4 regions of the Ensifer sp. ENS06 genome follow, and region 2 is predicted to be linked to each of the others. Evidence: riboswitches for the same ligand, from Rfam matches in the RefSeq annotation. Region 2 holds a riboswitch; each other region holds the start of a gene.
The links. A riboswitch is a leader RNA that binds a small molecule or an ion and turns the genes downstream of it on or off. The one in region 2 is predicted to bind cobalamin.
Positions count from the first base shown of each region.

Region 1: it holds a riboswitch for cobalamin, as region 2 does, so the genes downstream of both, cobU (bifunctional adenosylcobinamide kinase/adenosylcobinamide-phosphate guanylyltransferase) here and IB279_RS04435 (aromatic ring-hydroxylating dioxygenase subunit alpha) in region 2, are expected to answer to the same signal.
Region 3: it holds a riboswitch for cobalamin, as region 2 does, so the genes downstream of both, metE (5-methyltetrahydropteroyltriglutamate--homocysteine S-methyltransferase) here and IB279_RS04435 (aromatic ring-hydroxylating dioxygenase subunit alpha) in region 2, are expected to answer to the same signal.
Region 4: it holds a riboswitch for cobalamin, as region 2 does, so the genes downstream of both, IB279_RS10970 (DUF1636 domain-containing protein) here and IB279_RS04435 (aromatic ring-hydroxylating dioxygenase subunit alpha) in region 2, are expected to answer to the same signal.

Region 1 is NZ_JACVBC010000002.1:307,933-315,234, reverse strand. It holds gene IB279_RS10600 (cobyric acid synthase) at 143-1,600, shown strand; gene IB279_RS10595 (cation transporter) at 1,673-2,254, opposite strand; cobalamin riboswitch at 2,457-2,915, shown strand; gene cobU (bifunctional adenosylcobinamide kinase/adenosylcobinamide-phosphate guanylyltransferase) at 3,050-3,574, shown strand; gene cobW (cobalamin biosynthesis protein CobW) at 3,578-4,642, shown strand; gene cobN (cobaltochelatase subunit CobN) at 4,746-7,302, shown strand, end outside.
Region 2 is NZ_JACVBC010000001.1:897,710-905,011, reverse strand. It holds gene IB279_RS04450 (BA14K family protein) at 1-408, opposite strand, end outside; partial or broken gene IB279_RS04445 (glycoside hydrolase family 25 protein) at 825-1,862, shown strand; gene IB279_RS04440 (hybrid-cluster NAD(P)-dependent oxidoreductase) at 2,084-3,178, opposite strand; gene IB279_RS04435 (aromatic ring-hydroxylating dioxygenase subunit alpha) at 3,180-4,424, opposite strand; cobalamin riboswitch at 4,528-4,729, opposite strand; gene IB279_RS04430 (DUF6656 family protein) at 5,047-5,646, shown strand; gene IB279_RS04425 (L-threonylcarbamoyladenylate synthase) at 5,724-6,698, shown strand; gene IB279_RS04420 (FAD-binding oxidoreductase) at 6,843-7,302, shown strand, end outside.
Region 3 is NZ_JACVBC010000003.1:510,744-518,045, forward strand. It holds gene metE (5-methyltetrahydropteroyltriglutamate--homocysteine S-methyltransferase) at 1-1,599, opposite strand, end outside; cobalamin riboswitch at 1,699-1,918, opposite strand; gene IB279_RS15945 (hypothetical protein) at 1,937-2,317, opposite strand; gene IB279_RS15950 (LysR substrate-binding domain-containing protein) at 2,381-3,307, shown strand; gene IB279_RS15955 (metallophosphoesterase) at 3,500-4,342, shown strand; gene IB279_RS15960 (ABC transporter ATP-binding protein) at 4,339-5,505, shown strand; gene IB279_RS15965 (carbohydrate ABC transporter permease) at 5,612-6,574, shown strand; gene IB279_RS15970 (carbohydrate ABC transporter permease) at 6,571-7,302, shown strand, end outside.
Region 4 is NZ_JACVBC010000002.1:379,250-386,551, forward strand. It holds gene IB279_RS10950 (DUF924 family protein) at 76-636, opposite strand; gene IB279_RS10955 (iron ABC transporter permease) at 728-1,711, opposite strand; gene IB279_RS10960 (ABC transporter substrate-binding protein) at 1,799-2,752, opposite strand; gene IB279_RS10965 (ABC transporter ATP-binding protein) at 2,749-3,552, opposite strand; gene IB279_RS10970 (DUF1636 domain-containing protein) at 3,575-3,988, opposite strand; cobalamin riboswitch at 4,093-4,309, opposite strand; gene IB279_RS10975 (RidA family protein) at 4,487-4,963, opposite strand; gene aspT (aspartate-alanine antiporter) at 5,445-7,133, shown strand; gene IB279_RS10985 (bifunctional aspartate transaminase/aspartate 4-decarboxylase) at 7,192-7,302, shown strand, end outside.

The sequences.
Region 1 (7,302 bases), on a different contig from region 2:
CGCATTCTGGCTATCGGCCGCGACATTTTCGACAAGCCTTGCGAAAGCGCGAAACAATGCGTGAAAGGGCTTTGTCAATTGCGGCGAAATCGTGTCGAAACAGACCTTTGCCGCTGCCCGTTTCAGTGTTACCGATGGCCGCATGACACGCAGGATCATGTTGCAGGGAACCGGCTCGGATGTCGGAAAATCGGTATTGGTGGCGGGGCTCTGCCGGCTTGCCGCCAATCAGGGCCTGAAGGTCCGGCCGTTCAAGCCGCAGAACATGTCGAACAACGCCGCCGTTTCCGACGACGGCGGCGAGATCGGCCGCGCGCAATGGCTGCAGGCGCTGGCCGCGCGCGTGCCGTCGTCGGTGCACATGAACCCGGTGCTCCTGAAGCCGCAGTCGGACGTGGGCAGCCAGATCGTCGTTCAGGGCAAGGTCGCCGGGCAGGCTAGGGGGCGGGAATATCAGGCGCTCAAGCCCAAGCTGCTGGGCGCCGTCATGGAGAGTTTCGAACAAATATCGGCCGGTGCCGATCTCGTGGTGGTCGAAGGCGCCGGCTCGCCGGCCGAAATCAACCTCAGGCCCGGCGACATCGCCAATATGGGCTTTGCGACACGGGCCAACGTGCCGGTCGTGCTGGTCGGCGACATCGACCGCGGCGGGGTGATCGCCTCGCTGGTCGGCACGCATGCGATCCTGGCCGAGGAAGACCGGCGCATGGTGACCGGCTATCTCATCAACAAGTTCCGCGGCGACGTCACGCTGTTCGACGACGGCATTGCTGCCGTCAACCGCTACACCGGCTGGCCCTGCTTCGGCGTCGTGCCGTGGCTGAAGGCGGCGGCACGCCTGCCGGCGGAAGATTCCGTCGTGCTGGAGAAGCTGACGCGCGGCGAGGGGCGGGCGCTGAAGGTTGCCGTCCCGGTACTGTCGCGCATCGCCAATTTCGACGACCTCGATCCGCTCGCCGCCGAACCGGAGATTGATCTCGTCTTCGTGCGGCCTGGCAGTCCCATTCCGGCAGACGCTGGCCTCGTCGTCATTCCCGGGTCGAAATCGACCATCGGCGACCTCATCGATTTCCGTGCGCAAGGGTGGGACCGTGACCTCGAACGTCATGTGCGCCGGGGCGGCCGGGTCATCGGCATCTGCGGCGGCTACCAGATGCTCGGCCGGCGCGTCACCGATCCGCTCGGCATCGAGGGCGGCGAACGTGCGGTCGAGGGCCTCGGGCTGCTCGACGTCGAGACCGAGATGGCGCCGGAAAAGACGGTGCGCAACAGCCGCGCCTGGTCGCTGGAGCATGATGTGGCGCTCGAAGGCTACGAAATCCATCTTGGCAAGACGCAAGGTGCGGACTGTGGCCGGCCGTCGGTGCGCATCGACAATCGCGCCGACGGCGCGCTTTCGGCCGATGGCCGCGTGATGGGCACCTACCTGCATGGGCTCTTCACCAGCGACGCCTATCGCGGCGCGCTGCTCAAGAGTTTCGGCATCGAAGGCGGCGCCAACAACTACCGCCAATCGGTCGATGCGGCGCTCGACGATGTCGCGAACGAACTGGAGGCTGTGCTCGATCGTCGCTGGCTGGACGAGTTGCTCAGGCACTAGGGACGCGGCAACGGTCAGCCAGCAGGTCCGGTACGTCGGGCCCAACAGGAGCAACGAGCTTATCCGACGGAACTACGCTGCGACATCGTGCTCCTCGCTTGCGGCTTCCCAGACTTCCCGCGCGGCATCCAGGTTCATCAGGGCAATCCCCAAGCCGACAATCAGGTCCGGCCAGGCCGACTGCCACAGATAGGCTGTCGCCAGACCCGCGGCGATGATGGCCACATTGGCGAAGGCATCGTTGCGGGCGGAGAGAAATGCTGCCCGCGTGAGGCTGCCGCTCGTGTGACGGTAGGCGACGAGCAGATAGGCGCAGAAGAGGTTGACCACCAGCGCCCCAAGTCCGGTCAGGGACAGGGCAAAGGGCTCTGGCGGGACCGGATCCATGAACTTCGCCCAGGCCGTCCAAAGGAAGGCCAGCGCCGGTACCAGTAGAATGAACGCCATCGCCATGCCGACCCGCGCGCGGGTCCGCGCCGTCCAGGCCAGAGCAAAGAAAATCAGCATGTTGACGGAAGCGTCTTCGAGGAAGTCGACGCTGTCGGCCATGAGGGACACCGAGCCGATGGAAAGCGCGACAAGGAGTTCGACCCCGAAATAGCCGAGGTTCAACAGGGAGACGATGAGGACGACGCGGCGCAGGTCGGTATCCACTCGAAAGGTTCCTTTTCTGGCGAAATTCGCCCTCGGCACTTTGACACAGGTGTTAGCAGCAGTTTGCTATCCATAGCACTAGGTTTCGACATCGGTTCCGTTCACACTGCCGTCGTGCCTGACGCCCGACAAATCGTCGCGTGGCGCAACTCGGCCGGGGAGGCGTCGCATGCGTCGATTGACTTTGGGCTGCCCGCTTCCTAATCATCAGGTGTTGGATGGTTCCCCCTTGTCGTGGCGATCTGGGGGAATAATTGGGAATGTGACGGATGGACCCAAATCGGGCATCCTTATCGCAGCCGACCCCGCGACTGTAGAACGGTCAGGGTTCGCCATCGGGTTTGGTGCCGGGCTGTCGGCCGGTTGCACGGGCAATCGGGGCAGGTCGGGGATCAAGCCGGAAAAGCCACTGGCGTGGCATCGTGATCAGCCGGGTTTGGACGCCTCTTCTTCTACGAATCGTCCGCCTTTCACGATGTCCCTCACAGCGCCCATGCGTCGGAGACGACGCGCAAAGGTTCGCTGTGGCACCGGAAAGACGCCGGGAAGGTGAGGCGGGCCGCTCGGGCCCTGACATCGGAACCTTGCCCTTTAAGGGCGAGGCGATGTTCGGCCCGTGACGCCGTGAGCCAGGAGACCTGCCATCCGGCATGGGCATTCCGCCCGAGGGGACTTTTGTCTCCAACGCCATCACGGAGGTTGTTTTGGCTCGCAGATGTTTTCAAGAACGCGCCCGTGGCGCGTCCGATGGCTTTTGCCACCGACGGCTGATTTGGGAATGTTGAGGCAGCCACGATGAGCAGTCTCAGCGCCGGGCCCGTGCTGGTCCTTGGCGGCGCCCGTTCCGGCAAGTCCAGCTTTTCCGAGAGGCTCGTCGAAGCGTCCGGTCTCACCATGCATTATGTCGCCACGGGCCGCGCCTGGGACGACGAAATGCGCGAGCGCATCGACCATCACCGGACGCGCCGCGGCGAGGGCTGGACGACGCATGAGGAGCCGCTCGATCTCGTCGGCATCCTCAGACGCATCGATGATCCCAGCCATGTGGTCCTGATCGACTGCCTGACGCTATGGGTAACCAATCTCATGCTGGAAGAGCGCGACATGACGGCGGAGTTCGCCGCCCTTGTTGCGTATCTGCCTGAGGCGCGGGCGCGCCTCGTCTTTGTTTCCAATGAGGTCGGCCTCGGCATCGTGCCCGAGAACCGCATGGCCCGCGAGTTTCGCGACCATGCCGGCCGGCTTCACCAGATCGTTGCGGAGAAATCCGCTGAAGTTTACTTTGTCGCGGCCGGTTTGCCGCTGAAAATGAAGGGTTGATCCATGACCACTGCGAGAGCCAACCAGGGCAAGATCCCGGCGACCGTCATCACCGGCTTCCTCGGCGCCGGCAAGACGACGATGATCCGCAACCTGCTGCAGAACGCCGACGGCAAGCGCATCGCGCTGATCATCAACGAGTTCGGCGATCTCGGCGTCGACGGCGATGTCTTGAAGGGCTGCGGTGCCGAGGCCTGCACCGAGGACGACATCATCGAGCTTACCAATGGCTGCATCTGCTGCACCGTGGCTGACGATTTCATCCCGACCATGACGAAGCTGCTCGAGCGTGAAAACCGCCCTGACCACATCATCATCGAAACCTCGGGCCTTGCCCTGCCGCAGCCGCTGATCGCCGCTTTCAACTGGCCGGATATCCGCAGCGAAGTGACCGTCGATGGCGTCGTCACCGTGGTCGACAGCGCCGCCGTTGCCGCTGGCCGCTTTGCCGACGACCACGACAAGGTCGATGCGCTGCGCGTCGAGGACGACAATCTCGATCACGAAAGCCCGATCGAGGAGCTGTTCGAGGACCAACTGACGGCTGCCGATCTCATCGTTCTCAACAAGACCGATCTGATCGATGCCTCCGGCCTCAAGGCCGTACGCGACGAGGTGTCTTCGCGCACCAGCCGCAAGCCGACGATGATCGAGGCGAAGAACGGCGAAGTCGCCGCTGCCATCCTGCTTGGCCTCGGTGTCGGCACGGAAAGCGATATCGCCAACCGCAAGTCGCATCACGAGATGGAGCACGAGGCAGGTGAGGAGCACGATCACGACGAGTTCGACAGCTTCGTCGTCGAGCTCGGTTCGATCGCCGATCCCTCGGCGTTCATCGATAGCCTGAAGGGCGTGATCGCGGAGCACGACGTTCTGCGCCTCAAGGGTTTTGCCGACGTGCCCGGCAAGCCGATGCGCCTCCTGATCCAGGCGGTCGGGGCCCGCATCGACCAGTATTACGACCGCGCCTGGGGCGCCGGCGAAAAGCGCGGTACGCGCCTCGTCGTCATCGGCCTGCACGACATGGACGAGGCGGCGGTGCGCGCTGCGATTACCGCGCTCGTCTAGATCGTTCTTTGAGTGAAATGATCTAACGCATTGAAATGATGCAGTTCCGGATGGAAAACGCTTTTAGCGTTTTCGTTCGGAATTGCCCCACCGGACAAGACGAATGCATCTGCTTCTCGCCCAGAAAGGAACGATCGCCGACGGCAACGAGGCGATCGACCTTGGGCAAACGCCGGCCGATATCCTTTTCCTATCAGCCGCCGATACCGAGCTCTCCTCGATCGCCGCGGCTCACGGCCGACGCGACGGAGGCTTGAGCCTGCGCATCGCCAGCCTGATGAGCCTGATGCACCCAATGTCGGTCGACACTTACGTCGAGCGCACGGCGCGTCACGCCAAGCTGATCGTCGTCCGGCCGCTCGGTGGCGCCAGCTATTTCCGTTATCTGCTGGAAGCCCTGCATGCGGCTGCCGTCACCCATCGTTTCGAGATCGCGGTTCTGCCGGGTGACGACAAGCCGGATCCGGGGCTGGAGCCTTTCTCCACCGTCGCAGCCGACGACCGCCAGCGCCTTTGGGCTTACTTCACCGAAGGCGGCTCGGACAATGCCGGGCTGTTTCTCGACTATGCGGCCGCACTGGTCACGGGTGCGGAGAAGCCGCAGCCGGCAAAGCCACTGTTGAAGGCCGGCATCTGGTGGCCGGGTGCTGGCGTGATCGGCGTCAGCGAATGGCAGTCCCGTATTCAGGGACGGATGGTAGCGAGGGAGGGATTCGAACCCCCGACGGTTGGGATCTGCTTTTACCGCGCGCTCGTGCAGAGTGGCGAGACACGGCCGGTGGAGGCGCTGATCGATGCGCTGGAGGCTCAAGGTGTGCGGGCACTGCCGGTGTTCGTCTCAAGCCTCAAGGATGCCGTTTCCGTCGGCACGCTGCAGGCGATTTTTTCGGAGGCCGCACCCGACGTGGTGATGAACGCCACTGGCTTTGCGGTCTCGTCGCCCGGTGCCGACCGTCAGCCGACGGTGCTGGAATCGACCGGTGCGCCGGTGCTGCAGGTGATCTTCTCCGGCTCGTCGCGGGCGCAATGGGAAACGTCGCCGCAGGGGCTGATGGCGCGCGACCTCGCCATGAACGTGGCACTACCCGAAGTCGATGGCCGCATCCTTGCGCGCGCCGTCTCCTTCAAGGCGGCGTCGATCTATGACGCCAAGGTGGAGGCCAATATCGTCGGCCATGAGCCGCTCGAAGACCGGGTGCGCTTTGCCGCTGATCTTGCCGTCAACTGGGCGAAGCTGCGCCGGGCAGAGCCCGCCGAGCGCCGCATTGCCATCGTCATGGCCAACTATCCGAACCGCGACGGTCGCCTCGGCAACGGTGTCGGGCTCGACACGCCAGCCGGTACCGTCGAGGTGCTTAGCGCCATGGCGCGGGAAGGCTATGCGGTCGGTGAGGTTCCCGCCGATGGCGACGCGCTGATCCGCTATCTGATGGCCGGGCCGACCAATGCGGCGAGCCATGACCGCGAAATCCGCGAGCGTATTTCGCTGAACGATTACAAAACGTTCTTCGATTCGCTTCCGAAACAGATAAAGGATGAAGTTACCGGTCGCTGGGGCGTGCCGGAGGCCGATCCCTTCTTCCTCGATGGCGCCTTCGCGCTGCCGCTCGCCCGCTTCGGCGAGGTGATCGTCGGCATCCAACCGGCGCGCGGCTACAACATCGATCCGAAGGAAAGCTACCATTCGCCGGACCTCGTGCCGCCGCATGGCTATCTCGCCTTCTACGCCTTCCTGCGCCAGCAGTTCGGAGCGCAGGCGATCGTCCACATGGGCAAGCACGGCAATCTCGAATGGCTGCCGGGCAAGGCGCTGGCGCTGTCGGAAACCTGCTATCCCGAAGCGATCTTCGGGCCGCTGCCGCACATCTATCCCTTCATCGTCAACGATCCGGGCGAAGGTACGCAGGCCAAGCGCCGCACCAGCGCCGTCATCATCGACCACCTGACCCCGCCCTTGACGCGCGCCGAATCCTACGGCCCGCTCAAGGATCTGGAAGCGCTCGTCGACGAATATTACGACGCCGCCGGCGGTGATCCGCGCCGCCTCAGGCTGCTCAGCCGCCAGATCCTCGATCTCGTGCGCGACATCGGCCTCGACAGCGACGCAGGCATCGACAGGGGCGACAGCGACGACAAGGCGCTGGAAAAGCTCGACGCCTATCTCTGCGACCTCAAGGAAATGCAGATCCGCGACGGCCTGCACATCTTCGGCGTCGCGCCGGAAGGGCGGTTGTTGACGGACCTCACCGTAGCGCTGGCGCGCGTGCCCCGCGGTCTCGGCGAAGGCGGCGACCAGAGCCTGCAGCGGGCGATCGCAGCGGATGCGGGGCTGCGTGGGTTCGCTATTCCCATCTCCGCGGGCGGTAACCCCGCATGCGACGCCCAACCCTTCGACCCGCTCGACTGCGTCATGTCCGACACCTGGACAGGCCCGAAACCGTCCATCCTCGCTGACCTCTCGGACGCCCCCTGGCGCACCGCCGGCGATACGGTCGAGCGCATCGAGTTGCTTGCCGCAAATCTCGTGTCGGGTGAACTGGCTTGCCCGGACCACTGGGCCAACACCCGCGCCGTGCTCGGCGAAATCGAAACGCGCCTGAAGCCGTCGATTTCAAACTCGGGTGCCGCCGAGATGACCGGCTTCCTCACCGGTCTCAGCG
Region 2 (7,302 bases):
CTGGCGGCGCGGGCCGCCATAGGGCTGATAGGTATTGTCGTAGGCCCGGTATGAGCGGTAGCGGTCGTAGCACCACTGCACATGGCGGCTGCCATAGACGGGGGCAGGACGCGTGTAGCGCGGCGGCTGGGCGATCGCTCCACCGATAATCACTCCGGTGCCGAAGGCTGCCATCGGATACCACCAGCCATTGTAGTAGCGATAGCCAGGGCGGCGGTAGTTATAACCGCGGTAGCCGTTGTAGTAGTAATAGCCGCCACGACGCTCCATGCCCGGTCGGCGATACTGGACGTTCTGTGCATCGCTCTGCCGCTCAAGGCGCGGCGGTGTCGGCGTGAAGGCCTGCGACGGGGCGGCCGACGTCGCCAGCACAGCCACCGCAACGGCCACGGAAAACCACCGGCTCATCCCGGACTTCAGCACGTTCTTCATAAAATCCCTCCATCACCGAACGCATTTTGCGCGGCCCGGTTTCGGGTTGCCGCGGCATTTCAACCTTTCCATGATTTCACCCGGACCGAGGCCGATACGGGGATGTCCCTCAGCCGGGAAATCCGAAATCGACCGATAACGCATAAGTCACCGGTTTTGTTCCATCTTCCGCCTCCTGCGGGATCAGGTGGCGCGGCCAGCACCCGTTGCTGCAGCAAGGCATTGTCGCATCGTCGACCAACGCCTTCCCGGCTGATCGTCAGATCGCAAACATGAAAGCAATTGCTTATATACAGCCACAGGTCGGTATACATTCGCGCGTCGCTCCCGCACAGTTCGCTCGGGGGCTGGGATTTACGATGCGTTAACGATACTGTCGGCAATCTCAGAGAATGGCAAAGCGGTGTATCTCCACGACAGGGATGATTCTGCGCCTCGCGACCTTCATCGGTCTGACTTTCGCGGCGGCGATCGCACGCGCCGGTGAACTGGAGCCCTGGAAGACCAAGTCGAATGCCATCATCGTCGACGCCTATGAGATGAACAGCATCGACTGGGAAACGATGCTTGGCGACAAGCGCGTTTCCGGTTTCATCGCCAAGGCCTCCGACGGCCTGCCCGAAAGCTTCTCCTGCACCGGCGACCACAACGGCGACACCTTCAACCACTGCAAGACCATGTGGCGCAAATACGCCGTCAGCCGCGAGCTCTACCAGACCCGCCGGATGATTGCCCGTTCGCACGGGCTGCTGTGGGGTGCCTACCATCTTGCCCGCCCGGGCAATCCCGTCGACCAGGCGAACCATTTCCTCGATTACGCCGATCCGCGCGACGACGAGCTGATGGTGCTCGATCTCGAGGGCATCGATCCGGACAAGTACATGTCGCTGGAGGACGCCGCCATCTTCGCCGGGCACATCAAGACCCGGACCGGGCGCTACCCGATCCTCTATACCAACCACATCACCGCCAAATACATCGCCGCGCACCGGGCCAAACACCGGCTGCTGTCGCGCCTGCCGCTCTGGTACGCCCGTTACAAACCGGATATCCGCCAGGTTTTCCCGATGGGCAACTGGGACAGTTACGCGCTGTGGCAGTTCTCCTCGGGCATCAACTGCGGCAAGCGCCGCTGCCCCTACCGCGTGCCGGGAACGCTTGACGACATCGACGTGAATGTGGCGGCAATGTCGCCGCCGGCGCTGAAAGCGATCTGGGCACAGGGCGCCTTGCTGCCGGAAAAGCCACTGCCGCTGATGCTCGTCGCCCAAGCCGAGCGGGGAACGGTCATGCAGGCGATCGCAAGGGCGACTGCGATGTTTAGCGAGCCGCTGCTCGTGAGCCGCGCTGACGCTACGAGCGGCGCCGGCAGCGGTGTCGACATGCTGGTGACCGGCTCGATCGATTTCGCCCGCCAGGAACGTGCCCTGCAGGTGGCGATCGCCGGCAATGATGCCGCCCAGGGCGCCTGCTCCAAGACGGGGGCCGGCACCGACGCCCCGGCAAGCATTTCCGCCAATCCGATCCCCTGCAACGCGCCCTAAAGCCTGTCGCGTGAAAAGCATTCACGCGACAGGCTTTAAGCGCTTGTTGTTATGCATGTCTTTGTCGCAAAACCGCTGCACACTTTTGCGCGACATCATTAAAGCCTTCAAGCTTCGATCTGGACGTCTCCGAGCGGTCGCGAGCAGCAGGCGAGGATGTAGCCCTCATCGATCTCGTCGTCGAGAATGCCGCCATTGTGGCTCATATCCACCTCGCCTGAGACCTTCATCACCCGGCAGGTGCCGCAGATGCCGCCTTCGCAGGCAGCGCCGATGCGCACGCCGTTGGCGCGCGCCGCCTGCAGGATCGTCTGGCCGGGCTTGGCCTCGATCTCCTTGCCGCTCATGGTGAAGGCGATCTTGGCGGCCTGGACCTCGCCCTCGTCACCGGCGCCGGCGCGCACGGCAATCTCTTCCGCCGCAGGTGCGGCGGCCGGCTGGAAGCTCTCCTCGTGGTAGCGGCCCATGTCGAAACCGGCCGATTTCAGCATCTCGCGCACGCCGCGCATGAACGGTTCGGGGCCGCAGCAGAAAACGGTGCGGTCCATGAAATCGGGCGCAAGCAGCGGCAGCTTGGCGCCATCAATGCGGCCGCGAAGCCCGTGCCAGCCGTGGCGTGCCTCATGTCCCTCGACGATGAAGCCGAGGTTCAGCCCGGACATCTGCGTCGCCAGAACCTCCAGCTCCGAACGGAACAGCAGGTCCTCCGGCCGACGCGCGCAGGAGATGAAGGTCACATCCGTCTCCGGCACGCAGTCCGCCATCCAGCGCGTCATCGACATCATCGGCGTGATGCCGGAGCCGGCCGAGATAAACAGGTACTTGTCGCCGGGATGGCGGACGAAGCTGAAATCGCCGAGCGGGCCAAAGGCGCGGAGTTTCATTCCGGGCTTCAGGTGCTCGAACATCCAGCGGGTGCCGATGCTGTCTGACTGCGCCTTGACGGTCACGGCGATCGACAGCGGCCGCGAGGGCGTCGACGACAGGGTGTAGGTGCGCATCACTGGCTCGTCGGCGACGGGCAGTTCGAGGGTCACGAATTGCCCGGGCAGATAGCGAAACCAGGCGGGCTTTTCGGCCCGGAAGGTGAAGGTCATGACATCGGCGGTCTCGACAACCGCCGATGTGCATTCGAGCATCTGCTGCCGGTCGATCCAGACGTGGAGCGCGTCGAAATGGTGAAACGAAGAGGCCATCTGCATGTCAGGCGACCCTTGAAAGCGGAGCCGCGTCGCCGGCAAGGCGCTGCTCCATGAACTTGCAGTACCACTCGACGAACTGCATCACGCCACCCTCGTGCTCGGGCGAATAGGGACCGGGCTCATAGGCCGGTGAGCGGATGCCGAAGGCATTTTCCTCGACGATCTGACGGTCCTGGTCGTTGGTCTCGGTCCAGACATGCGTCAGTTCATCTAGATTGTAGTCGACGCCTTCGACCGCATCCTTGTTGACGAGCCACTTCGTCGTCACCTGCGTCAGTTCGGGCCCGAGCGGCAGCACCCGGAAGGTGATGGCGTGGTCGGCGAGCACATGGTTCCAGGTGGTGGGATAGTGGAACATCAAGAGCGTGCCGATCTGGCTCTGGGAGACGTCGGCGGACAGGGCCCGCCTGACGGCGCGGGCGCCCGACATGGTGTAGCTTTCGGCATTGTCGACAAGCGGCATGCGGGCGGCGCGGAACTGACCGGTCGGCGACATCTTAAATTCGCTCGGCAGGCCCTCGGCCTCGCACTTCGCCCAATGTTCGGCGATCACAGGATCATCCTTGGCGCCCTGCACCCCGGTCGCCGTCGGCGCCTCAGGATAGGTGCGGCAGAGTTCCGGATGATTGGCGGCGCAATGGTAGCATTCGCGGTTGTTTTCCCAGACGAGCTTCCAGTTGCCCTTCTCGATGATGGTGCTTTCGAACGCGACCTTGGTTTCGCCGAGCCGATGCGGCGCGAGATACGGCAAGGCCATGTCGCGGAACGCCGTGAAATCCATCGGCTTTTCCGACAGGTTGATGAAGATGTAGCCGCCGACCGTTTCGCAATGGATCGGCTTCAGACTGTGGGCGGCCTTGTCGAAATCCTCTCCCATCTGCCGGGCGAAGAGCAGCGAGCCGTCGAGTTCGTAGGTCCACTGGTGATAGGGACAGACAAGCTTTGCCGACGAGCCTTTCGCCTGCGTGCAGACGCGCGAGCCGCGGTGGCGGCAGGAATTGTGCAGCGCCCGGATGGCGCCCTGGCGGTCGCGGGTGATGACAACGGGGTAGTCGCCGACCTGGACGGTGAAGTAATTGCCGGCCCGCGGGATCTCGCAGTCATGGCCGATAAACAGCCAATCCTTGTACCAGATGTTTTCCAGATCCTGCCTGTAGTAATCGGGATCGATGTAAAAGGCCCGGTCGAGGCTGTAGCCGTCCCGCCTGCCCTTCAGCTTTCGAAGCATATCGTTTCTGGTGTCCATGTCCTGTCCTCATGCGCCATGTTTCGGAGAGGCAGGACAGGAACCCGCACGGGCGCACACCCATGCGTTTGAGGCTCCGATCCGGCTGCCCGCCGCAACCCGTTACGGTTATGTCCGTCAAGGCTGGTTTCCGGGCTCAGGAGCCGTCCTTTCGGACCTGCCCGGCGCCTTCCCGGACGAACCGTCCAGTGGCCTTTGCCGAGGCTTTCGCTCCACCACCGTTGCGGGGGCAGCGCCGGGATTTGACCGGCTTCCCAATTCTCCATCTTCCCTTCGAAGACGGCACCTTGAGTAAGGATATGTAATCGCGGAAGTCGCCTTGGCAGCTGCCCGATAGCGACATCCAATTCCAGAATGACGACACGGAAAAAACCGCCACAAAAGGCCACCGTCTTAGAATTTTTACATTGCAAACATATAGATAGATCACATCTTGGGCATTTGCCGACTTTTGCGGCGCGGTCGGCGCAGATGCGGGAGGGCTTCGCCCGTTTGCGACATCGCGTCAGATAGAGAACGCTAATGATGCAGCCAGGGGGAAATCATTCATTAACCATGAGCCGCTAGCCTAGCCGGCGGACGAGAGAGGTCCTGCAGGCAGGCAGATGGCGCGCTGACGATCATGGCAAAGTTGAGATACTACGACGCGGCAGCCGAGAAGCTGCCGACAATCCCGCCGAAGGTGGCGGTTCATACCGAATTCCTGCGCACCGGCCGGATCAACCGCAGGCAATGGTTGCCGAGCGAACGCCGGTATTTGAGCTATGAGGAAGTCGCAGACAGGACGGGCAAGAAGCTCAGCACCGCCGGCGACACGACCCATAAGCGGATCAACGGGTTCCACACCTCGATCCAGTTCCCGAAGATGATCTTCCACCGCACTCTCGTCGGCCGGCCGCATCTCGGCTACTGTCACGTGACGGCGGCGCGTACGCCGGTTACTCCCTCCAAGGACATCACCTGGTCCTTCTACTTCGCCAACTTCTTCTGCAACCTGGGCGACGAGACGCATTTTTTCGAGAGTATCCAGCCCGGCTATTCACGCATGTACTTCGCCGTCGCCATCGAACCGGGCGCCGAAGCCGGGCAAATGGTCATCAACCGCAACTTTCGTGACAACGGGCTGCTGTTTCGCACGGATGATCCCAAGGTCGCGCTGAAAAACGTACTGATGCTTGGCGCCAAGGATGACGCGTTGCGTCGCATCATTCGCAGCCTCTGAGCCGAACCGGTTCCTTCAAAGAAAATCGTTCTGTTTTTCCGGTGCGTCCGTTAAGGAAGCGTCGGAAAGGAAACGGCATGGCTGAGATCATCGACACGGATAGAGAACCGGACCGCGCGATCGCGCGCGCCTGCGCCGTTCTTGCCGAAGGCGAGCCGGTCGCGATTCCGACCGAGACCGTCTACGGCCTTGCCGCCGATGCTACCAATCCCGATGCGATCAGTCGCATCTACGAGATGAAGGGGCGCCCGCGCTTCAATCCGCTGATCTCGCATGTTTCCGACATGGCGATGGCCGAAGCCCATGTGCATTTCGATCCGATTTCGAGGCAGCTGGCCGAAGCCTTCTGGCCCGGCCCGCTGACGCTGATCCTTCGGCAGCGCGCCGACAGCACGGTTCATGCGCTGGCGTCCGCCGGCCTCGACACGCTCGGTATCCGCATGCCCGACGGTTTCTCGCGCCGGGTAATCGCCCACTTCGGGCGACCACTGGCCGCGCCCAGTGCCAATACGTCGGGCAAGATCAGCCCGACCAGTGCGGTCCATGTGGAAGCCGATCTCGGCGAAAAACTGAAGCTGATCCTCGACGCCGGCCAGGCCCAAATCGGCCTTGAGTCGACGATCATCAAGGTAGACGGCGACGAGATCCGGTTGCTTCGGCCGGGTGGACTCGATGCCGCCGAGATCGAACGCCTGCTTGGCCGTCCGGTGACCCGGCCGGAGACGGCGGGAGCGACGATCGAGGCGCCGGGCATGCTCGCCTCGCACTACGCGCCCGGCGCTGCAGTCCGGCTCGATGCCGCCGAGGTGCATGCCGGCGAAGCCTTGATCCGTTTCGGCGGCAATCGGATCGCCGGCGAAGAGCAGGCGGCCGTCGTTCTCGATCTCAGCCCGACTGGCAATCTGCGCGAAGCCGCCGCCAATCTCTTCGACTACATGAAGCGGGCGGATGCCAGCGGCGCAGAGACCATCGCCTTCGGGCCGATCCCTTCGGACGGGTTGGGGGAAGCCATCATCGACCGGTTGCAACGGGCGGCGGCACCGCGAGGGTAAGATAGTGTGCGGCATCTTCTCTGCACCCACCCTCATCGAACGGCACCAATTGCGGTTATGATCGCCGCCGACCAGTAACCGAGGACCAGATCCTCAGATCGACCGATCCGATAGCGCGCGCAGGCGCAATGCGAAGTGAGGCCCATGACCACCCTTCCCTCTCCCGAACTCATCGCTTCCTTCGCCGAGATCGTCGGCAACACCAACGTGCTGACGGACGAAGCCGACAAGGCGCGCTATCTCGTCGAATCGCGCGGACTCTACCGCGGCACGACGCCGATGGTCCTGCGTCCGGGCAACGTCGACGAGGTCTCGCGCATCATGAAGCTCGCGAGCGCCACCCGCACGGCGATCGTGCCGCAGGGCGGCAACACCGGCCATGTCGCCGGGCAGATCCCGCGGGAGGGCAAGGCAGACATCGTCCTTTCGCTGGAACGGCTGAACCGCATTCGCGACATCGATCCGGTCGGCAATGTCATCGTCGCCGATGCCGGCTGTATCCTCGCCGACATCCAGAAGGCGGCGGACGAGCACAATCGCCTGTTCCCACTGTCGCTCGGCTCGGAAGGTTCAGCCCGCATCGGCGGCAACCTCTCCACCAATG
Region 3 (7,302 bases), on a different contig from region 2:
TCCGTAGCTCTGCACCCAGCCGCTCTGGGTGAAGGCGTAGCCCGAGAGCTGCTCGCCAAAATATTGCACCATGTCGTTGCGCTCGAACTCGCCGTGAACGAGTACGTCGATGCCGACCTCTTCCTGCCAGCGCACCGCCAGTTCGGTCTCTCGGCGAAGATAGGCGGTGTAGTCGACATAGCTGAGTTCGCCCTTCGCATGCAGTGAACGGGCCTGCCGAACCTCCGATGTCTGTGGGAAGGATCCGATCGTCGTTGTCGGGAAGAGCGGCAATGACAGCTTCTTCGCCTGCAGTGCCCGGCGACCCGCGAACGGGGACTGCCGCTTGCTGTCCGCATCCGTCAGCGCTTTCAAGCGCCCGGCGACCAAAGGATCATGGATCCTGAGTGAGGTGAGCCTCGCCTGGGCGGACGCGATCGAGGCGGCGAAAACGTGCTCGGAAATGGCAAGCCCCGGCTCGAAGGCGCTGGCAAGCAGGCTGAGTTCGTCGAGTTTCTGCGTACCGAAGGCGAGCCAGGAGGAAAGTTCCGGATCAAGCGCACGCTCCAGCTCGAGATCGATAGGCACGTGCAGGAGTGAGCATGAAGGTGCGAGTTCGATGCGGTCGCGGCCGTGGGCCGAAGTCAGAGGCTGCAGCCGGCGGAACAGGCCGGCCAGATCGGTCCGCCAGATGTTGCGGCCGTCGATGACCCCGAGCGATAGGACCCGGTCCGCCGGAGCCGATTGGATGAGCGTGTCGATCTGCTGCGGCGCGCGCACGAGATCGACATGCAGTCCATCGACCGGCAGCGCCAACGCCGTTGCCGTGTTGTCGCCGATCGAGCCGAAATAGGTCGCCAGCATGATCTTGAGTCCGGGCACGTCGGTGTCGAACGTGCGATAGGCGAGGTCGAGAGCGCGACGATCCTTGTCCGCGAGATCGAGCGCCAGGCAAGGCTCGTCGATCTGGACCCAATCGGCGCCGGCGTCAGCAAGCTCCGCCAGGACCCTCACGTAAACGGGCAGGAGCCGTTCGATCAGATCGACCGGATCGAAGTCGCCGCCCTTCGATTTGCCGAGCTTCAGCAGTGTCACCGGGCCGATGAGCACCGGGCGTGTGCGATAGCCGAGGGCCTGAGCTTCCTGGAAGGCTTCCAGCGGCCGATTGTGGGTGAGCTCGAAGCGCTGATCCCTGTCGAACTCGGGCACCATGTAGTGATAGTTGGTGTCGAACCACTTTGTCATTTCGAGCGCGGGAGTGCCGCTGCTGCTTCCCGAATGGGTGCAGCCGGCGGCGCAGGGCGTTCCGGCCGAGCCGCGCGCCATGGCAAAATAGGTGTCGAGATCGACCGGGCCGCCCGTCCAGCCATAGGCCGGCGGGATTGCGCCGACAAGCACGGCGGTATCGAGCACGTGGTCGTAGAAGGAGAAGTCATTGGAGGGGATGATGTCGATGCCGCGCGTTTTCTGCGCGGCCCAGTTTTCAGCGCGGAGCTTGGCTCCGGTATCGAGAAGTTCGCCGCGGCTGGCCTTTCCGGCCCAATAGCGTTCGAGCGCGAATTTCAATTCGCGACGGCGGCCGATGCGCGGGAAACCGAGATTGGCAGTCTTGATGGTCATTTCCTTACCCCGAAGGTTATGGGCAAGGCTTGAATGCGACGCAGCCGCGGCGCGAGAGCGATCCCGCGTCCTCAACGCGCCTCATCGGACACCCCGCCCGTGGACGTTGTTCATCGCGGCAGGTCTCCTGGCTTGCGGGTCGTCACGGACCGTTCCGTCTTCCCGAGGCGTCTCCCTCAGTGACATCTTCGAACGGCCGCTCTCCGCTTACAGTTGCGGGGGCAGCTCCGGCATGGGCGCTTGTCTGGCGCCGCACCGAATTCCCTCTTAGCTCCGTCCCTCCAAAGGCGGGCGAAGAACCACGATGGGGCGACAATGCCCTGTCCCGAGCTCTTCGTCAATCGCATAAAGAAATGCTTATGTCTTTATTCTCTCCCGCCGCCGCCCGCGGCGAGACAATGGCAGGACGAGGTCTTTCCATTGCTTTCCGCTCACGGGACGGTTGCGGTTTGGTCGAAGCGTCCTCCTCCGGCCACTGCCACGGATCCGCCGCGTCGCCAACGCGCGCGCGGATATGCTCTTGATCTCGCGTCAGGCCGATATCCCGGAGTTGGAACTCGTTGAACGTGTCGATGGCAACCGGAGGGTTGAGGGTCTTATCGGCCCAGTTCAGGACATGGTAAATCGTTGATCGCACTGCGCTAAGCATTGCTATCCTCACTTCTTTCAAGGGCGTGTGTTCGCGAAAAAAAGTGAGGGTTTTTGCCGTTTCGCGCAAAGCGATTTCTCGCATGCTGGCATAAAGAATGCTTATCTCAGTTCCATGAGCAAGATTCCTCCCATGAGTGCGGTGCGCGCCTTTGAGGCCGCCGCCAGGCACCTGAGTTTCACCCGCGCCGCCGAAGAGCTCGGCATGACGCAGGCGGCCGTCAGCTATCAGATCCGGCTGTTGGAAGATCGCATCGGCGCGCCGCTGTTCGTTCGGCTTCCGCGCGAGGTGCGATTGACCGGCGCCGGGCGGCAGCTAGCGCCGAAGGTGACCGAAGCGATCGATCTCTTAGGGGCGGCTTTCTCGGAGATCGCCGACAAGACCGAACATCACCTGCACATCTCGGTGCTGCCAACCGTCGTGTCGAGCTGGCTCGGTCAGCGCCTCGCGTCGTTTCAGACCGCGCATCCCAACATCAGCATCAGGGTGCACATGTCGACCGAGTTGGTCGATTTCAAACGTGACGCCATCGATCTCGCGGTGCGCAGCGGCGCCGGCGACTGGCCGGGCAACGATGTCTTTCCCTTGTTTCCGCTCGATTACGTGCCTGTCTGCACGCCATCCTTCCTGGAAAAGTACCAGCTCAAGGAGCCCGCGGACGTTCTGAGAGTCCGGCGTTTCGGCAACGCCAGCTGGTGGCGGCGGTGGATGATCGAAACCGGCGTCGAGCCGCCGGCAAGCAATGGCACCGAATTGATCTTCGACGTGCAGGCGATGGATGTCGCCACAATCCTTGCGGATCACGGCATTGCGATTGCCGTCTCGACCTTCCTGATGGATGAACTGAAGAGCGGCAGGCTCATCCGGCCGTTCGAGCATGTGGTGCGCGACGGCCGCGCCTATTGGCTCGTCTATCCGCAAAGCACCAGGCGGCAGAAGAAGATCCAGGCCTTTCGCGACTGGGTCGTCGCCGAGGCCGATGCGTCGAACGCCATGCTTTCGACCGTGATGGAGCAATCCTGTCCGGCGTCGCGTCGGACCGACCGCGGCGCAATGTAGAGACACAACGGGGCCTACTCGGCCCGTCGGTCTTCTGAAGATGACGCTTTCATGGAGAAACTGAAAATCAGCTGAGAACGGCTGTTACCAAACTGACATGGCGGCTCCCTAAAGACTGCGGCCAACCGCAGAGAAGGGAAGTATCAGCCCTCCGACGCGGATACCGCAAGCCATCGTCGGAGGCCCGTTTCCATGAAAATCGTCCAGATCAGCGACACCCATCTCAGCCCCGCCAAAAGCCACTTCAATGGCAATTGGGAACCGGTTCGCGCCTGGATCGAGGCGGTAAAACCCGATCTCGTCATCCACACCGGCGACGTCACCATCGATGGTGCCGACCACGAGGACGACATCACCTTCTCGCTCGATCTGATCGGCCAGCTCTCGATGCCGGTGCTGATCGTTCCCGGCAATCACGATGTCGGCCATCTGCCGGGTTCGCACCAGCCGGTGGATCCGGTTCGGCTTGCCCGCTGGCGCCGGCTCGCCGGTCCGGACTACTGGGGCCGCGACCATGGCGACTGGCGGCTGCTCGGCCTCAACAGCCTGCTGATCGGCTTCGAGGACGAAGAAGAAGACAGGCAGTTTAATTGGCTGGAGGAACAGTTGCTCAGCCGCGACGGCCGCCGGGTGGCCGTCTTTGCCCACAAGCCGCTCTTCGTCGACGATCCGGGCGAAGGCGACACCGGCTACTGGGGCATCCGTCCGCGCCAGCGCCAACGCCTGTTTGATCTTTTCGCCGAAGCCGAGGTGGCGCTGCATGCAAGCGGCCACCTGCACTGGGCCTGGACGGGCAAGCACGCCGGGACGTCGCTCGTCTGGGCGCCGCCGACCTCCTTCATCATTGATACGCTGGAACGGCCGATGCCGGGCGAGCGGCTGGTCGGCGCCGTCGTACACGAGTTTAGCGACGTCAACGTCAAAAGCGAGATCATCGCGGTGCCGGGACTGACCAGCCACCTGCTCGATCCGATCGTCGAAGAGGTCTACCCGCTGGCGGCCAAGAAGACGGTCCGTGTGGAGGCCGCGCAATGAGCGTGCTTTCGCTAGAGGGTATCACCAAGTCCTATGGCGGCAACGCGATCCTGAAGGGGGTTAGCCTGCAGGCGGAGGCGGGTGAGTTCATCGCGCTCGTTGGTCCTTCCGGCTGCGGCAAGAGCACGCTGTTGCGCATCGTCGCCGGTCTCGATCATGGCGACGGCGGCGAGATCGTCATCGGCGGCCGCAGTGTCGCGCGCATGGCCGCGGCCGATCGCAATGTCGCGATGGTCTTCCAGTCCTATGCCCTCTATCCGCACCTGACGGCGGGCGAGAACATCGCCGTGCCGCTTGCGATGCGGCGGCTGACAGCGGCGCAGCGCCTGCCTGTGATCGGCAATCTGATGCCGGGGCAGAAGCAGATCCGCAGCGATATCCAGCGCCAGGTCAAGGAAATGGCGCTGGCGCTGAAGATCGATCACCTGCTCGACCGCAAGCCCGGCCAGATGTCCGGCGGCCAGCGCCAGCGCGTGGCGCTCGCCCGCGCCATGGTGCGCCGCCCGGCCGTCTTCCTGATGGACGAGCCGCTCTCCAATCTTGATGCCAACCTGCGCGTCCACGCCCGCGGCGAGATCGTCGATCTCCACCGCCGCGCCGGCGTGCCGACGCTCTATGTCACCCACGACCAGTCGGAAGCGCTGTCGATGGCGGATCGAGTGGCGGTGATGATCGGCGGCAATCTCTTGCAACTGGCGACCCCGAAGGAGATCTACGACAACCCCTCCCATATCGAGGTCGCACGCTTCCTCGGCCAGCCGAAGATCAACGTGCTGGAGACCCGCACGGATACGGCGAGCATCGTGCGCTTCGGCGATCTGGTGCTTCTGGCAAGCCGCGGACAGGCGCCGGATGCTTCAGTGAAGCTCGCAATCCGCCCGGAATTCGTGCGCTTCCATGCGGCAAGCGCCGGCCGATTGAGCGCGCGGGTCGAGCGTATGGAGTTCCTCGGCTCTGAGGTGATCGTCCATGCCCGCCTCGATGCGATCGGCGAGGTGGTCACTGCCAAGTCAGCACCTGCCGAGGCCGCGGCGCTCGCGATCGGTCAGCCCGTTGACGTCGAGTTCATGCCGGAACGGGCGATGCTGTTCGACGGCGAGGGCACCCGGCTGCCGGCCGAGCGGGTCGCTATCGCCGCGACGCTGGAGAAGATCCATGGCTAAGGCGGGTTCCAATCGGGATACGGCGGCAGGGGCGGCGGATTGCGTGGATACCGCCCTCTGCCCTGCCGGGCATCTCCCCCACAAGGGGGGAGATCGGCTGGAGGCAATGCCTCAGCATTCATCTCTGCGAGACGGTGCCCAGCCGGCGCAGCGGCTGCGGACCCAGACGGCGATCGGTGCCGCGGCCACCGATCCCGATCGCCGCGAGGCCCGCATTGCCTGGCTGTTAGCGCTGCCGGCCATCACGCTGCTCGTCCTCTTCATCCTTTTACCGACCGCGGCGGTGATCGTTCTCGGTTTCACCGATTTCGAGCTCGGCTACGGCAGCTTCCGCTTTGTCGGCTTCGAGAACTATGCCGAACTCTTCAGCGACCGCACCTTCCGGCGCTCGCTCTGGAATACCACCATCTACACCGCGATCGTCACGCCGGTTTCGATCGTGCTGGCGCTGGCGATCGCCATGCTGATCGAGGCGGAAACCAAGGGCCGGGCGTTCTTCCGCACGGTCTATTTCCTGCCGGTGGCCTCGCTGCTCGTCGCCATGGCGACGGTCTGGCAATTCCTGTTTCACCCAACCATCGGCCCGATCAACACCTTCTTGGCCGTTTTCGGCATTGCCGGCCCCAACTGGCTCGGCGCCTCCGGCACGGTGCTCTACGGCCTGTCGATCATCGGCATCTGGCAGTCGGTCGGCTTCAACATGGTGCTGTTCCTCGCCGGTCTCACCGCCATCCCGCGCGAGCTCTATGCCGCAGCCGAAGTCGACGGCGCCAAGACCTGGTTCGATCGTTTCCGGCTGGTGACCTGGCCGATGCTCGGGCCGACGACGCTGTTCGTCACCACCATCAGCATCATCAACTCGGTGAAGGTGTTCGAGACGGTGAAGACGCTGACCGAGGGCGGTCCGAACAAGGCGTCGGAGGTGCTGCTCTTCACCATCTACCAGGAGGGCTTCGTCTATCTGCGCGTCGGCTATGCCTCGGCCATGACCGTCGTCTTCCTCGCCATCCTCGTCGTCCTGATGTTCTTGCAGTACCGCGTGCTCGACCGGAAGGTGCACTACGCATGACCAACACCATCTCCGTCACCCGCCTCATTCGCCTCGCCGTTCTCTCGTTTGGCGCGTTCATCTTCCTCGCGCCCTACATCTTCATGGTCTCGACCGCCGGCAAGGCTCAGAGCGAGATCTTCTCCTCGTCGCTGTCGCTGATCCCTGAGCAGTGGTCCTATGTCGAGAACTTTTCCAAGGCGCTGTCGCGCGTCTCGATGACGACCCTGCTCTTCAACGGCGTTGTCGTCTGCGCGCTGATCTTCGTCATCCAGATCGTCGTCGCCATCCCTTGCGCCTATGCCATGGCGAAGCTGAAGTTTCGGGCGGCCCGCACCATGATGGTGCTGGTCATGCTCGGCCTCCTGGTACCGATCCACGCAACCGCGCTGCCCATTTACGTGGCCTTCGACAGGTTGTCGGTGCTGAACAGCTACGCAGCGCTAGTGGCGCCGTTCTCGATCTCGGTATTCGCGATCTTCCTCTTCCTGCAGTTTTTCCGCGCCATGCCCGACGATCTGATCCATGCGGCACGCCTCGACGGTATGTCTGAAGCCGGCATCGTCGCGCGCGTCATCGTGCCAAACGCCTGGCCGGCGATCACCGCCTTTGCAATCTTCTCCGTCGTCGCCCACTGGAACGATCTCTTCTGGCCGCTGATCGTCGTCACCAACCAGGACTATGCGACCCCGCCACTCGGCCTTCTCTACTTCCGCGCCGCGGAAGCCGGCGACGACTACGGCGCGCTG
Region 4 (7,302 bases), on a different contig from region 2:
TTTCGATGTGAATACGAAAGACGGCGGAAAGATGCAAAGAACGGCGATAAATCCCCGTCAGCGCCCGCTTTCCCGTTAAAAACCGGCGCCGGGCTGCGCCAGATAGGCAAGTTCGGCCTCCGTCGAGGGCCGCGCCAGGAAGGCGTTGCGATGCGGGAAACGACCGAACTGCTCGATCACCTCGCGGTGCCGGATGGCATAGTCGAGATAATCGGCATCGCCGAGCTCGGTAAAGAGCTTCACCGACATGGTCTGGTCGGTAAGGTTTTCCGAATGCTCGAAGGGCAGATAGACGAAGGCGCGCCATTCCGGCTTGATCGCCATGTCGGCACCGGCGCCAACGGCGAGCTTGGCCTCGTGCAGTGCCAGGCAATCGGTGGCAAAGGCGAGCGGCGTGCCGCGAAACATGTTGCGCGGCATCTGGTCCAAAAGCACGATCGCCGCCAGCCGGTTTTCCGGGCTCGCGCGCCAGATCTCGTCGACACCACGGGCCAGCGCCAGGTGCGACGCCTGGAAGCGGCTGATACAGGCCTGGTCGAGTTCGTGGCTCGTCCCGAACCAGTCGTCATAGGTGAGTTCGCCAAACCAGAAATTCAGAACGTCCTGCGGCGTGCAGATGTCAGCTTCGTTCGCCATATGCTCCTCATGCGGGCCAATCGCCGATCCCTCGGCTGCGCTAACACATAAGCCGGAACCGGCCCTTGTCCATAACGTGTTCCTACCCGCCTTACGCGCGTCGCTTCAGGATGGCAATGAAGGCGATGCCGCCGACGAGCCCGGTGACGACGCCGATCGGCATGTCCTCCGGCGCCATGATGACGCGGGCCGCCAGATCCGCAAGGATGAGCGTCAGCGCCCCGAAGAAGGCCGAGAGCGGAATGACCCGCACGTTGTCGCTGCCGGCCAGAAGCCGCACGAAATGCGGCACCATCAGCCCGACGAAACCGATCGCGCCGGAAAAGGCGACCATCACCCCGGTCAGAAGTGCGGTGACGACGAACAGCGTCAGCCGGAAGCGGCGCACGGGAATGCCGAGCGTCATCGCGGTTTCGTCGCCCATGGCGAGCGCATTGATTTCGCGCGCCCGGATCATCAGCCAGCCGAGGGAGGCGAAAAGCACCACGCCGGGATAGACGAGCTGCGACCATTGCGCCAGGCCAAGACCGCCGAGCATCCAGAAGATGACCGTATGGGTCGCCCTCGGGTCCCCAAGGAAAATCATGAGGTTGCCGACGGATGTCAAGACGAAGGCGACCGCGACGCCGGCCAGCACGAGACGGTCGGCGCTGCTCCCGAGCACGCGGGAGACGAAGGCGACGAGCACGGTTGCGAGCAGCGCGCCGGCAAAGGCAAAGAGCGGCACCGTGGCAAGACCGAGGATCATGCCGGTGTGCAGCAGCGCCACGATCGCGCCGAGCGCGCCGCCGGAGGCAACGCCGAGCAGATGCGGATCGGCAAGTGGATTGCGCGTGACCGCCTGCAGCACGGCGCCAGTCAGCCCCAGCCCGGCGCCGACGAGGCCCGCCAGCATGACGCGCGGCAGGCGCACGTCCCAGACGATGCTCTCGCGCCCCGCCGACCAGAAAGCCTCGACGCTGCCCGGAGAAATCTTGCTGGCGATGATCGACCAGACGGTCGCAACCGGGATCGGCGCCGAGCCGAGCGATACGCCGGCCGTGACGGTCAAGGCCAGCAGCAAAAGCGCCGTCATGAGACCGGCACCCGCCTTCAGCGCCCGTGCCGGCGCTAGGCGTGAAACGGCGACGGGACCAGGCGACGCATCCTCAGCCAGCATCGCTTACAGGCCCTCGCCCTGAAAGGCCTTGGCAAGCCTGGCAATGGCGTCGATGTTGCGCGGGCCTGGCGTCGCTTCGACATAATCGAGCACGACGAAGCGATCGTTCTTGACGGCATCGACATTCTTGAAGGCTGCATTGTTCTTCATGAAGGCGATCTTGTCCTCGGCCTTCACCTCGCCGTAGTTGACGATGACCACCACTTCCGGGTTGCGCTCGATCACCGGCTCCCAGGAGATTTCCACCCAGCTCTTTTCCACGTCGTCCATGATGTTGGCGCCGCCGGCGGCCTCGATCATCGCCGTCGGAATGCCGAAGCGGCCGGAAGTAAACGGCTTCTCTTCGCCGGAATCATAGACGAAGACCCGCGTCGGGTTAGCCTTGCCGGCGTTCGCCTTGGTGATCTCGGCAAGCTGGCGGCGATAGCCGTCAACCAGCGTCTCGGCGCGATCCTCGACGCCGAAGATGCGGCCGAGATTGAGAAGATCGACGAACATGTCGTTCATATCAGGCTTCTGCTTGGCCATCACGTGGATGCAGGATTCGGTCAGCTCGTAGACGCCGATCTTGAAGGGCGCCAATGTCTCGGGCGTGACCTCGCCGCCCACCTTCATGCCGTAGTTCCAGCCGGCAAAGAGGAAATCGGCATCGGCGTTGAGCAGCACTTCCTTGGTCGGATATTTCTCCGAAAGCTCCGGCAGTTCCTTGACGCCTTCGCGCAGCTTCTCGTCCAGCGTCTTCCAGCCGGAAACGCCGGTATAGCCGACCATGCGGTCCTGGAGCCTCAGCGCCAGCATCATCTCCACCAGGTTGACGTCGTTGGCGATCGCCCGCTTCGGCGCCGCGTCGAAGGTCACCTCGCGGTTGCAGCTCTTGACGGTGACCGGATAGGCGAGCGCCGGCGTGGCGGCGGCAAGCACGAAAAGAAGGGAAAATGGGGCAATATTGATCTTCATGAAATCGATCCCTGTCGAGGAAGTGAAAAGGAAAAGCGGGCGCCGCCGGCAGCGGCATTGTGAACGGTGGCGGTGACGCCGAAGGCGGCCGAAAGCTCGCTGGGGCTGAGCACCTCTTCGGGCGGGCCGAAGGCCGTCAGCCGCCCGGCGGTCAAGATCGCGACATCTGTCGCAAACTCGGCGGCGAGATTGATGTCGTGCAGCGTCGAGACGATTGTCAGTTTCAGCGTCTGCAAGAGCTCGAGGATTTCGAGCTGGTGGCGGATGTCGAGATGGTTCGTCGGCTCGTCGAGGATGATGATGCGCGGTTCCTGTGCCAGCGCGCGGGCGATCAGCACCCGCTGCTTCTCACCGCCCGAAAGCGTCGAGAACTGGCGACCGGCAAGATGGGCGAGATCGAGATGCGCGAGCGCATGCTGCACCCGCTCGCGGTCGAAATCGTTCCAGCCGCTCAAGCCCTCCCGCCGCGGAATGCGTCCCATCATCACGACGTCGCGCACGCTGAAGGGAAAATCGCCGGGCATCTCCTGCAAGACGACGGCGATTGTCCTTGCCGCCTCGCGCGCCGAGATCGACCAGAGATCGACGCCATCGACCGAAACACGGCCGGCGTTCGGCTGCACCGCCCGGTAGAGGCAGCGCAGAAGCGAGGTCTTGCCGGCGCCATTCGGCCCGAGGATCGCAAGCCGGCTGCCGGCCGCGATCGCAAAGCCGATGTCGTTGACCAGCGTCAGGCCCGAACGCGGCCCCCAGCGAAGGCCCTCGACCGTGAGGGCTGCACCCGTTGCGTTGCAGCTCATGGGTTCGTTCCTCTGCGCGACCTCATTGGAAGTGCCCGCCAAGATCTTCGGAGACGAGCATCGCCGCGGGAATGCGGGCAAGCGTCTTGCCTTTCAGCCCGCGCGGCCGTTCCGCCGCCCGCGTCATGCCATCGCCACGCTCGGCATAGGTTGTGGCAAAGCGCACGAGATCGTCGATGTCCTCTTCCGGCGAGACGTCGCCGAAGAGATAGGTCGCCTTCCCCGTCGCCTGGAAGGCGATGGTGCAGGGCCGCGTGCAGGCCGCCATGCAGACCGTTCCGGCGATCGAGAAGTCGCGATCGAGCGGTGCGCCGAGCGCTGCGATGCTCAGGTTGAGCCGCTTGATCAGCTCGGCACCGGGCACGCATGGGCCGCCGGTGAAGCGGCAATCGGTGCAGACCGTTATCTTGTGCTGTCGGAAATTCGGCTCAGCCATTCCTGCCCTCCGCCGGACTGACGGCAAGAGATGGCGAAACGGCAAGAGGACGGAAAACCGTCGTATGAAAGCCAGTTCTTTTCCATCGGAACACCCCGTCCGTTGTGGTTGATCGGTTCGATGGCAGGTCTCCTGGCTCGCGGGTCGTGGCGCATCCACGTCTTCCCGGTCTTCGACCAGTGACATGGTGTGAATGCGCTTTCCGCTCACAGTTGCGGGGGCAGCCACGGTCTCGGCCCCATCAGGGTCGTCCGTTCCGTGTTCCCTTTTCAGCCGCTTCCGCATTGTCGCGGACGCAGCACCATCAACGCCTTCCTCGCATGAATCGGCGGATGAGACAACCGCACGACACAGGCGGGAGGGATCTATCAACATGCGGCGTTTCGTCATGCGACGTTTGTTATAAAATAACATTACGTAGCGCAAGCCAAAAATTGGGCGCCGGACACAATCCGACGCCCGCGATAGCGACCACGCTAAAAGACGTGCCGTGCTGCCTCAGAACTCCGGCGGGAAGAGTTCGGCCGTCAGCGTCACCGCGACAGAGGCGTTGCCCGGCAGGTTGCGCACGCCGCAGACGGAGCGAACATGGCCAGCCCTTTCGCCAAAGGCGGCCGCCAGAAGCTCGGAAGCACCGTCGAGTATCTTCGGGTGCTCCAGGAAATCCTCAGTGCAGGCGACATGTCCCTCCAGCCGGACGATCTGGCGAATACGCTCGAAACGGCCGAGATGCTCGTGGATCTGCGCCAGCGCGTTGAGCACTGCCAACTCTGCGGCCTTGCGCCCCTCGTCGATGGTCACATCGCGCCCGAGCAGCCCCGTATGCACGAAGCGCCCGTCCAGCAATGGCCCCTGCATCGAAACATGAAGCATCTCACCCGCCTCGATCACCGCGCGGTAGGCGCCGAGCGGCCTCGGCGGCGTCGGGAGCTGAACGCCAAGTGCGCCGAGCCTTCGGATAACCTCGTCCATCATTGCTTCCCCTCCTCGTCACCTTACGAACCGGCCGCCTTGCGGAGACGACACCGCTTTTTTCTCAAGCCCTCGAAGTTCTGCCGCCCCTATCGCAAGCAGAAAGACGCGCCGTTCCGTGCCCAGCAACTTTTCCAAGCATAACCAAGAGAAAACGCCTCATGCCTCACGTTGGGAGATAACGTTACGAATTACAACACCAGAGTTGAAGTGCCATCGCGATCCGGGCCAGTGCCGCGGTCTTGCGATCGAATGCGACCGACACATCGCGGCGGCCTCGATCCCCAACCCCAAGTAAAAACGCTGAAATGTAACATACGTTACGCTCACGTAACCCTATGCCCGTTGAGAATTTCGACGACCGAAGCGACAATTGCCGGGATTAAGATTGGGCATCGACAAGCCTCGGAAACAAGCTCAACTTAGCCGCGCAGATCCCGAAATGAAGTGACGGCAACTCAACTTTCAGAAGGGAATAGCATCAGTGAATCCCATTGATTTCTTCGTCGACACGCTTCGGACCTATCCGCCTGTCGCCGTCTTCCTCGCCCTCGGCATCGGCTTCCTCATCGGTCCGATCAAGGTCGCGGGGTTCAACCTTGGAAATGTCACCGCCACGCTGCTTGCGGGCGTTCTCATCGGACAGCTGGGTATCCAGGTTTCCGGCGACCTGAAATCCACCCTGTTTTTGATTTTCCTCTTCGCCGTCGGCTACGGCGTCGGGCCGCAATTCGTGCGGGGCTTGAGCACCGATGGACCGAAACAGATCGCCTTTGCGCTCTCCGTGCTGGTGCTGTGCCTCGTCGTTCCCTATCTCTGCGCGCTGATTGCCGGGCTGCCGCTCGGCTATGGCGCCGGCATGTATGCCGGCTCGCAGACGATCTCGGCTGCAATCGGGGTTGCGACCGACCAGATCAATTCGCTCGGGCTGACGCCGGAGCAGGCCAAGACCTTTGCCGACCAGATCCCGATCGCCTATGCGGTGACCTATATCTGGGGCACGATCGGCTCGGCGATCATCCTCGCCCAGCTCGGTCCCAAGCTTCTTGGCATCGACCTTCCGGCGGCCTGCCGCGAATACGAGGCCAAGCTCGGCGGTGGCAGCGAAAGCAGCGAGCCCGGCATTACCCGCGCCTATCACGACTTCGGCCTCCGGGCCTATCGCGTCGACGCGGCAAGCGGGCTCACCGGGAAACCGGTCAAGGACATCCTTCCCGGGATCCGCGTCTTCGTCGAGCGCCTGCGGCGCGGCGACCAGATCATCGAGGCCGATGGCAACACCGTGCTGCAGCCGGGCGACGTCGTCGCCTTTTCGGGCCGGCGTTCGCTGCTCGTCGAAAACCTCGACAACAAGCTGCTCGAGGTCGAGGACAAGGAGCTGCTCAACGCGGAAGCCGAAGTCCTCGATGTCTACGTGACCAGCAAGGCGCTCGCCGGCAAGACGCTGGCGGAAGTCAGCACCATGGATTGGGCGCGCGGCGTCTATGCCCGCAAGATCATCCGCTCGCTGGTCGAGATCCCGGTGCTGCCCGGGACGACGGTCGAGCGCGGCGACATCGTCACCATCGGTGGCGCGAAACGCCATGTCGAAGCGGCGATCAAGGCGCTCGGCTTTGCCGACCGGCCTGTCGAGACGACCGACATCGCCTTTCTCGGCTGGGGGCTTTTCATCGGCGCGATGATCGGTGCGCTGACGATCACGATCGGCGGTATCCCGATCGGCCTTTCGACCTCCGGCGGCGCGCTTCTGGCCGGCCTCGTGCTCGGCTGGCTGCGCACCACCTACCCGGCCTTCGGCCGCATCCCGTCACCGGCGCTGTGGCTGATGAACACGCTCGGCCTCAACATCTTCATCGCCGTCGTCGGGATCGGCGCCGGCCCGGGCTTTGTCGCGGGCCTGCAGGAGGTCGGCATTTCGCTGTTCATCTGGGGCGTGGTCGCCACGTCGATCCCGATGATCGCCTCGGTGCTCCTCGGCCACTATGTCTTCAAGTTCCACCCGGCGATCCTGTTTGGCGCCTGCGCCGGTGTGCGAACGACGACGGCAGCGCTCGGCATGATCCAGGAGGCGGCCAAGAGCAAGGTGCCGGCGCTCGGCTACGGCATGCCCTACGCCATCGGAAACACGCTGCTGACCATCTTCGGCCTCGTCATCGTCATCATGCTCGCCTGAGGCGAACGGGCGAAGCCGACCATCGTTCAAAATGCATAGATCACAGGGAGTGTGGACCATGTTGGACAGAAATTTCTACGACAGCCTATCCGATCTCAGCCCGTTCGAAATCAAGGACGAACTGATCAAGCTCGCCAAGTCGAGCTCACAGAAATCCGCCAAGGCTTTC